2 regions of the Nocardiopsis sediminis genome follow, and region 1 is predicted to be linked to the other one. Evidence: predicted binding sites of a transcription regulator. Region 1 holds the regulator's gene; the other holds the start of a gene.

Region 1 (4,326 bases):
CTACCGCAAGCGGGTCGACCGCGACCGGCTCGTCGTCCGCGAGCAGGCGCTCTCCCAGGTCCTGGGCGAGCTCCTGCCGATCCTCGACGACGTCGGCCGGGCGCGCGAGCACGGCGAGCTGAGCGGCGGCTTCAAGTCGGTCGGCGAGTCCCTGGAGTCGCTGGCCACCAAGCTGGGGCTGAAGAAGTACGCGGAGAAGGGCGACGAGTTCGACCCGAACGTGCACGAGGCCCTGACCCTGGTGGAGTCCCCCGATGTCACCGTCCCCACGGTGATCGAGGTCTTCCAGCCCGGGTACCTCATCGGTGAGCGGGTGCTGCGGCCGGCCCGCGTCGTCGTGGCCGAGGGGTCCGGCGACACCGCCGAAACCGGCGGCGGGGCCCCCGCGGAGCCCGAGCCCGGTGACGACGCCGGGAACGGCGACGACACCTAGCAAAGGCCCGCCCCGGGCGCCGCAGGGCGCCCGGGGCGGGCGAGGGCCTGCGGGGCCGCGCACGCGGCCCTGTTGCTGTTGAAGTCCGAGCGCTGAGCGGGAGAAGGCACACGTCGATGAGCACCAAGGACTACCTGGAGAAGGACTACTACAAGGTCCTCGGAGTCTCAAAGACGGCCACCAAGGACGAGATCAAGCAGGCGTACCGCAAGCTCGCCCGCGCGCACCACCCCGACGCCAACGCCGCCGACCCCAAGGCCGAGGACCGGTTCAAGGAGATCTCCGAGGCCTACAACGTCCTGTCCGACGAGAAGCGGCGCAAGGAGTACGACGACGCCCGTTCGCTGTTCGGCGGGTCCTACCGGCCCAACGGCGGCACCGGCCCCGGCGGGTTCGACCTCGGCGACCTCTTCGGAGGGGCCGGCGGCGCCGGCAGTGGCGGCGGTGGCGGCGAACGCCTCAGCGACCTGTTCGGCGGGCTCTTCGGCGGGCGGGGGCGCACCTCCACCCAGTCGCGGCGCGGGGCCGACGTCGAGACCGAGACCCGGCTGACCTTCGACGAAGCGGCCGGCGGCGTCACCCGCTCCTTCCAGCTGACCAGCGAAGCCGCCTGCCCCACCTGCAAGGGCACCGGGGCGCGGGCCGGGACCGCGCCGCGCATGTGCCCGAAGTGCGCCGGTACCGGGCACGAGAACAAGAACCTGGGCGGCTTCTCCCTGTCCGAACCGTGCAGCGAGTGCAAGGGGCGCGGGCTCGTCGTCGACGACCCCTGCCCCACCTGTAGCGGTAGCGGCCGGGGCAAGAGCACCCGTACGATTTCGGCCCGCATCCCCGCCGGCGTCTCCGACGGCCAGCGCATCCGGCTCAAGGGCAAGGGCGCACCGGGCGAGAACGGCGGGCCGGCCGGCGACCTCTATGTGGTGGTACACGTGCAGCCGCACCCCGTGTTCGGAAAGACCGGCGACAACCTGACCATCACCGTTCCGGTGAGCTTCCCCGAGGCCGCCCTCGGCGCCGATGTGCGCGTGCCGACCCTCGGCGGACTCCCCGTCACGGTCAAGATCCCCCCGGGTACCCCCAGCGGGCGCACGTTCCGCGTCCGCGGCAAGGGCTCCACCCGCCGTGACGGCACGACGGGGGACATGCTCGTCACGGTCGAGGTGGCCGTGCCGCAGGAGCTGAGCGGCGAGGCCCGCGAAGCCCTGGAGAAGTTCCGCGCCGCAACCGCCGACCAGGACCCGCGCAGAGGTCTCGAGGCACGGGCGAAGGGGATGTGAGGGCCATGAACGAACCGTCGTTCGGCGAGGACGTACCCGTTTACGTGATCTCGGTCGCCGCCGAGCTGTCCGGGCTGCACCCGCAGACGCTGCGCCAGTACGACCGGCTGGGCCTGGTCTCGCCGGGACGCGCCTCAGGCCGGGGGCGCCGCTACTCCATGCGCGACATCCACATGCTGCGCGTGGTGCAGCGGCTGTCGCAGCAGGAGGGCATCAACCTCGCCGGGATCAAGCGGATCCTGGAGTTGCAGCGCGAGGTCGCCGAGCTGCGCGACCACATCTTCCACCTGCACAACGAACTCGAGGCGGCGCGCAGCGCCGTGGCGCGGCGCGCGTCGTCGGCGTCCCAGGGCGGGGAGCTGATCCCGGTCCGGCGCACCCGCGTGACGATCTTCAACACCCCGCCACCGCCCGACCAGGAGCGGTGAACGGGGAACGGGGAACGGCCGCCTTACCGGCGGACCGCACGGGCCATAGGGAACGGCTACGCATGAATTACAAACTCACCACCAAAAGCCAGGAGGCGGTCTCCGGAGCGGTCCGGCGGGCGACCACGGACGGCGGCCCGCAGGTCGAGCCGGTGCACCTGCTCTCCGCACTGCTCGGCCAGGGCGAGGGCATCATCCGGCCGCTGCTCAAGGAGGTCGGCGCCGCCCCTGACGATCTGGCGGCCAAGGTCGAGCAGGCCGTGGCCGGCCTGCCCAAGGCGGCGGGCAGCACGGTGAGCGCGCCGCAGAGCTCCCGGCAGCTCATCGTCTCGCTGAACACCGCCGCCCAGCGCGCCCAGCAGATGGAGGACGAGTTCGTCTCCACCGAGCACCTGCTCGTGGGCCTGGCGGCCGACGGCGGCGAGGCGAGCCGGCTGCTCCGCGACGCCGGCGCCACGCCCGAGGCGCTGCTCGAGGCGTTCGAGCGCGTGCGCGGCCCGGGCAAGGTCACCTCCGCCAACCCTGAGGAGACCTACCGAGCGCTGGAGAAGTACGGCGTGGACCTCACCGGCCAGGCGCGCGCGGGCGCGCTCGATCCGGTGATCGGCCGCGACTCCGAGATCCGCCGGGTCGTGCAGGTGCTGTCGCGGCGCACCAAGAACAACCCGGTGCTGATCGGCGAGCCGGGGGTCGGCAAGACCGCGGTCGTCGAGGGGCTGGCGCAGCGCATCGTGGCGGGCGACGTCCCCGAATCCCTGCGCGACAAGCGGCTGATCTCGCTGGACCTGTCGGCGATGGTGGCCGGGGCGAAGTACCGGGGCGAGTTCGAGGAGCGCCTGAAGGCCGTGCTCAACGAGATCAAGGAGAGCGACGGCCAGATCATCACCTTCATCGACGAGCTGCACACGATGGTGGGCGCGGGCGCCGCCGAGGGCGCCATGGACGCCGGCAACATGCTCAAGCCGATGCTGGCCCGCGGCGAGCTGCGCATGGTCGGCGCCACCACGCTCGACGAGTACCGGCAGCGCATCGAGAAGGACCCCGCGCTGGAGCGCCGCTTCCAGCAGATCCTCGTGGGCGAGCCGTCGGCCGCCGACACCATCGCGATCCTGCGCGGGCTGAAGGGCCGCTACGAGGCGCACCACAAGGTGCAGATCGCCGACTCCGCCCTCGTGGCCGCGGCGACCCTCTCCGACCGCTACATCACCGCGCGGTTCCTGCCCGACAAGGCCATCGACCTCATCGACGAGGCCGCGTCCCGGCTGCGCATGGAGATCGACTCCCGGCCGGTGGAGATCGACGCGCTCCAGCGCACCGTCGACCGGCTGAAGATGGAGGAGATGGCGCTCGCCAAGGAGTCCGACACCGCCTCCGTGCAGCGCCTGGAGCGGCTGCGCGCCGACCTCGCCGACCACCAGGAGGAGCTGAACGGCCTGGTGGCCCGCTGGGAGCAGGAGAAGGCCGGGCTGAACCGGGTCGGCGAGCTGAAGGAGCGCCTCGACGACCTGCGCACCCAGGCCGACCGCGCCCAGCGCGACGGCGACTTCACCGAGGCGTCCCGGCTGATGTACGGGGAGATCCCGGAGCTGGAGAAGTACCTGGAGGAGGCGTCGTCCGCCGAGGAGGAGACCGGCGGCGAAGAGCCCACCATGGTCAAGGACGAGGTGGGCGCCGACGACGTCGCCGATGTCGTGTCGTCGTGGACCGGCATCCCCGTCGGGCGGCTGCTCGAGGGCGAGACCGCCAAGCTGCTGCGCATGGAGGACGAGCTCGGCAAGCGGCTGATCGGGCAGCGTCCCGCGGTGACGGCGGTCGCCGACGCGGTGCGCCGCGCACGCGCGGGCATCTCCGACCCGGACCGCCCCACGGGGTCGTTCCTGTTCCTGGGCCCCACGGGTGTGGGCAAGACGGAGCTGGCCAAGGCGCTGGCGGAGTTCCTGTTCGACGACGAGCGGGCGATCGTGCGCGTCGACATGAGCGAGTACTCCGAGAAGCACTCGGTGTCGCGGCTGGTGGGCGCCCCTCCGGGCTACGTCGGCTACGAGGAGGGCGGCCAGCTCACCGAGGCGGTGCGCCGCCGCCCCTACACGGTGGTCCTGCTCGACGAGGTCGAGAAGGCGCACATCGAGGTGTTCGACACCCTGCTCCAGGTGCTCGACGACGGCCGCCTCACCGACGGCCAGGGCCG
Region 2 (4,326 bases), on a different contig from region 1:
ACCGGTCCACCAGCACGGCGTAGACCAGCCCGATGGCCGTGGCCAGAGCGGGGGCGAACAGCACCCATAACAGGGTGTTGCGCAGCACGAGCAGGGTCTCGGGCTGGGTGAACATCCAGGCGTAGTTGTCCAGCCCCACCCACGCCTCCCCGGCCTGGTCGCGGAAGGACAGCAGCGTGGTGCGCACGGCCGGGTAGATCAGCCCGCCCGCCAGCAGGACCAGGGCGGGGCCGCCGAAGCAGGCGGCCTGCCACCAGTCGTGCCGGGTCCGCGGGCCGCGGTCGACGATGAGCAGCAGCAGAGCGATCACCGCGAGGAAGGCCGCGACGGCGATGACCAGGTAGAGCAGCTTGGGCAGCGCGGCCTGCACGTCGATGCCCATCAGGCCGGCCACGAGTTCTCGATGTAGGCGAGGACGTCGTCGGTGTCGTCGCCGTTGACCCAGTCGGTCATGCCGCGCCAGAACGTGCCCGAGCCCACGGTGGCCGGCATGTTGTCGCCGCCGTCCCACCGGAAGACGGTGCCGGGGTCGCGCAGCAGTTCGGCGGCGAAGCGGTCGTTGGCGTTGAGCAGGGCGTCCAGGTCGCTGTCCTGGTGTGCGGAGAACCAGGCGCCGGCCTGGGCGCGGCGGTCGGCGTAGTCGACCGTGGCCAGGTACTCCTGGAAGGCGACCACCTCGGGCCGGTCGGAGAAGCCCGCGGCGAACTCTCCGCCGCCGAGCACGGGGCGGCCCACGTCGGGGTTCATCTCGGGCAGGTCGAAGGTGAAGACGTCGCCGTCGGGGGAGATGTCGGTGCCCTCGGGCCAGTTCGAGGCGTAGAACGAGCCGATCAGGTACATGCCGCACTCGCCGTCGAGGATGGGCAGCCCGGCGTCCTGCTGCGCGGTGGTGAGGATGGACTGCACCTCGCCCACGTAGTCGGGGTTGCGCAGGATGTCGCCCACCCGGTCGAGGGACGCGGCGATCCGCGGGTCGTCGAACGGGATCTCGTGCGCCACCCACTGGTCGTAGACGTCGGGGCCGTACTCGCGGAGCACCACGGCCTCCAGCCAGTCGGTCACCGGCCAGCCGGTGGCCTCGCCGGATTCGATGCCGGCGCACCAGGGGGTGACGCCGTCGCCGGCCATCCGGTCGCTGAGGGCGATCATGTCGTCCCAGGTCTCGGGGATCTCATAGCCGTTGTCGGCGAAGAACCCCGGCGAGTACCAGACGATCGACTTCACGTTGGCGCCGAGCGGGGTGGCGTACAGTTCGCCGTCGCGCCGCACGTAGTCGAGCCAGTCCGCGGTCCAGCCCTCTTCGGCCCGCTGGGCGGCCCCCGCGGGAAGGGGGAGGGCGTCGCCGGACTCGATGAAGCGGGCCAGCAGGCCGGGCTGGGGGAAGAAGGCGACGTCGGGGGCGTTGCCGCCCGCGATCTTGACCTGGATCTGCGCCTCGAACTCCCCGGTGCCCTCGTAGGAGATGTGGATGCCGGTACATCGCGCGAAGTCGTCCCAGGCGGCCTGCATGGCCTCGCCCTCTGTGTCGCGGATGGAGGCGTAGACCTCGACCCGGCCGCCCCCGGTGTCCTGCCATTCGCGGAACGGCGCGCAGGCGGGGGAATCGGGGTCGGCCACCTGGCCTCCGCCGCCTTGCAGGTAGGCGCAGCCGGAGGTGAGGAGGGCCAGGGACAGGCAGGCGGCGAGGGGGGAGCAGTGTCGGGGCGATGGCAAGGACAGGGGCATACGCGCACCTCGAACCGAGAGTACTGGTATAGACCTTAGCTTTCACTGATGGAAGTTCCTGGGTCGCTCTCTGTCCACGGTTCACCCCGATTCCTCGCGTAACGGTTACATCACACTCCCCTCCGTGATGGCCGGAATGGGAACTCCGGCGATCGCTCACGGCGAACGAGGATCGAGGAACAAACGGCGACTCTTCTTTATTGAGTGTTAGTGACTCAACAAGGAGGGTCCGATGACCGAAGCGCAGTCCACCGTGACGCTGCCCGTGCTGCCCCTCGACGACGACGTCGTGCTCCCCGGCATGGTCGTGCCGGTGGACATCTCCGATTCCGAGGTCCGCGCCGCCATCGACGCGGCGCAGGCGAGCGGGCCCGGCGCCCGGGTCCCCGGTGTCCGCTCCACCACCAAGCCCCGCGTGCTGATCGTCCCGCGCATCGACGGGACCTACGCCCCCTTCGGCACCGTCGCCGTCATCGAGCAGGTCGGCCGCACCCCCGAGGGCGAGCCCGCAGCGGTGGTCCGCGGCACCGCCCGCGCCCGCGTGGGCAGCGGGACCACCGGGCCCGGCGCGGCCCTGTGGGTCTCGGCCGAGACCCACACCGACGAGGCCCCCGAGGGCGGGTACCCGGGCAAGGTCCTCGAACAGGCCCGCGAGTACAAGGGCCTGCTCACCACCTACCTACAGAAGCGCAACGCCTGGCAGGTCCTCGACGGCGTGCAGCAGCTCGACGACCCCGGCCGCCTGGCCGACCGCGGCGGCTACTCGCCGTTCCTCAAGACCGCCCAGAAGCTCCAGCTCCTGGAGACCTACGACGTCACCGAACGGCTGCGGCTGCTGACCGAGTGGACCCGCGACTACCTCGCCGAACTCGACGTCGCCGAGACCATCGACCAGGACGTTCAGGAGGGCGTCGAGAAGCAGCAGCGGGAGTTCCTGCTCCGCCGCCAGATGGAGGCGATCCGCAAGGAGCTCAACGAGCTCGACGGCAAGCCGGGCAGCGAGGAGGACGACTACCGCGAGCGCGTGGAGCTGGCCGACCTGCCCGACCACGTCCGCAAGGCCGCCCTGGCCGAGGTCGACAAGCTGGAGCGCGCCGGCGACTCCTCGCCGGAGTCCGGCTGGATCCGCACCTGGCTCGACACCGTGCTGGACATGCCGTGGAACGAGCGCACCGAGGACGCCTACGACATCGCCGAGGCGCGGGGCGTGCTCGACGCCGACCACGCCGGGCTCGACGACGTCAAGGAGCGCATCGTCGAATACCTGGCGGTGCGCAAGCGCCGCGAGGCGCGCGGCCTCGGCGTCGTCGGCGGCCGGCGCAGCGGGGCGGTGCTGGCCCTGGTCGGCCCGCCCGGTGTCGGCAAGACCTCGCTGGGCGAATCCGTCGCGCGCGCCATGGGCCGCAAGTTCACCCGGGTCGCCCTGGGCGGCGTCCGCGACGAGGCCGAGATCCGCGGCCACCGGCGCACCTACGTGGGTGCGCTGCCCGGCCGCATCGTCCGCGCGGTCAAGGAGTCCGGGTCGATGAACCCGGTCGTGCTCCTCGACGAGGTCGACAAGGTCGGCAGCGACTTCCGCGGCGACCCCACAGCGGCGCTGCTGGAGGTGCTCGACCCGGCGCAGAACCACACGTTCCGCGACCACTACCTGGAGGTCGACCTCGACCTGTCCGACGTCGTCTTCCTGGCCACCGCCAACGCGCTGGAGTCCATCCCCGGCCCGCTGCTGGACCGGATGGAGCTGGTGCTCCTGGACGGCTACACCGAGGACGAGAAGGTCGTCATCGCCCGCGACCACCTGCTCCCGCGCCAGCTGGAGCGGGCCGGGCTCGACTCCGGTGAGGCCGGGTTCGGTGACGACGCGCTGCGCACCATCGCCGCCGAGTACACCCGCGAGGCGGGCGTGCGCGGGCTGGAGCGGACCATCGCCCGGGTGCTGCGCAAGATCGCGGCGAGCGTGGCCCTCGGCGAGCGGGAGCTGCCGGTGACCGTGGGCGCGGGCGACCTGGCCGACTACATCGGCCGGCCCAAGCACACGCCGGAGTCCGCCGACCGCACGGCGGTGCCGGGTGTGGCCACCGGGCTCGCGGTCACGGGGGCGGGCGGCGACGTGTTGTTCGTCGAGGCGTCCCTGGCCGACCCGGAGTCCGGGGCGGGCGGGCTGACCCTCACCGGCCAGCTCGGCGACGTGATGAAGGAGTCCGCGCAGATCGCCCTCTCCTACCTGCGCTCACGCGGGGCGGAGCTGGAGCTGCCGGTCGCCGACCTCAAGGACCGCGGCGTGCACATCCACGTCCCCGCGGGTGCGACCCCCAAGGACGGCCCCAGCGCCGGCGTCACCATGACGACGGCCCTGGCGTCCCTGCTGTCGGGCCGCACAGCCCGCGCCGACGTGGCGATGACCGGCGAGGTCTCCCTCACCGGCCGCGTCCTGCCAATTGGTGGAGTGAAGCAGAAGCTCCTCGCGGCGCACAGGGCGGGGATCACCACGGTCCTCATCCCGTCCCGCAACGAGCCCGACCTCGACGACGTCCCCGAGGACGTCCTGGAACAGCTGACCGTCCACCCGGTGAGTGATGTCCGGGAGGTCCTGGAGCTGGC

Evidence for each region. Region 1 encodes HspR, which represses chaperone genes until heat shock. Its sites were predicted from a motif close to ANTTGAGTCNNNNNGACTCAANT; they were not measured.
Region 2: a site for HspR is predicted at 1,924-1,946, ahead of lon (endopeptidase La). Genes of this name have one in related genera too.

What each region holds. Positions count from the first base shown of each region.
Region 1 covers NZ_JBHSBH010000013.1:88,269-92,594, reverse strand. Annotated here, with positions in the region: gene grpE (nucleotide exchange factor GrpE) at 1-433, shown strand, start outside; gene dnaJ (molecular chaperone DnaJ) at 550-1,710, shown strand; gene ACFOVU_RS20580 (heat shock protein transcriptional repressor HspR) at 1,716-2,138, shown strand; gene clpB (ATP-dependent chaperone ClpB) at 2,201-4,326, shown strand, end outside.
Region 2 covers NZ_JBHSBH010000015.1:1,044,030-1,048,355, reverse strand. Annotated here, with positions in the region: gene ACFOVU_RS27150 (carbohydrate ABC transporter permease) at 1-382, opposite strand, end outside; gene ACFOVU_RS27145 (ABC transporter substrate-binding protein) at 382-1,725, opposite strand; gene lon (endopeptidase La) at 1,958-4,326, shown strand, end outside.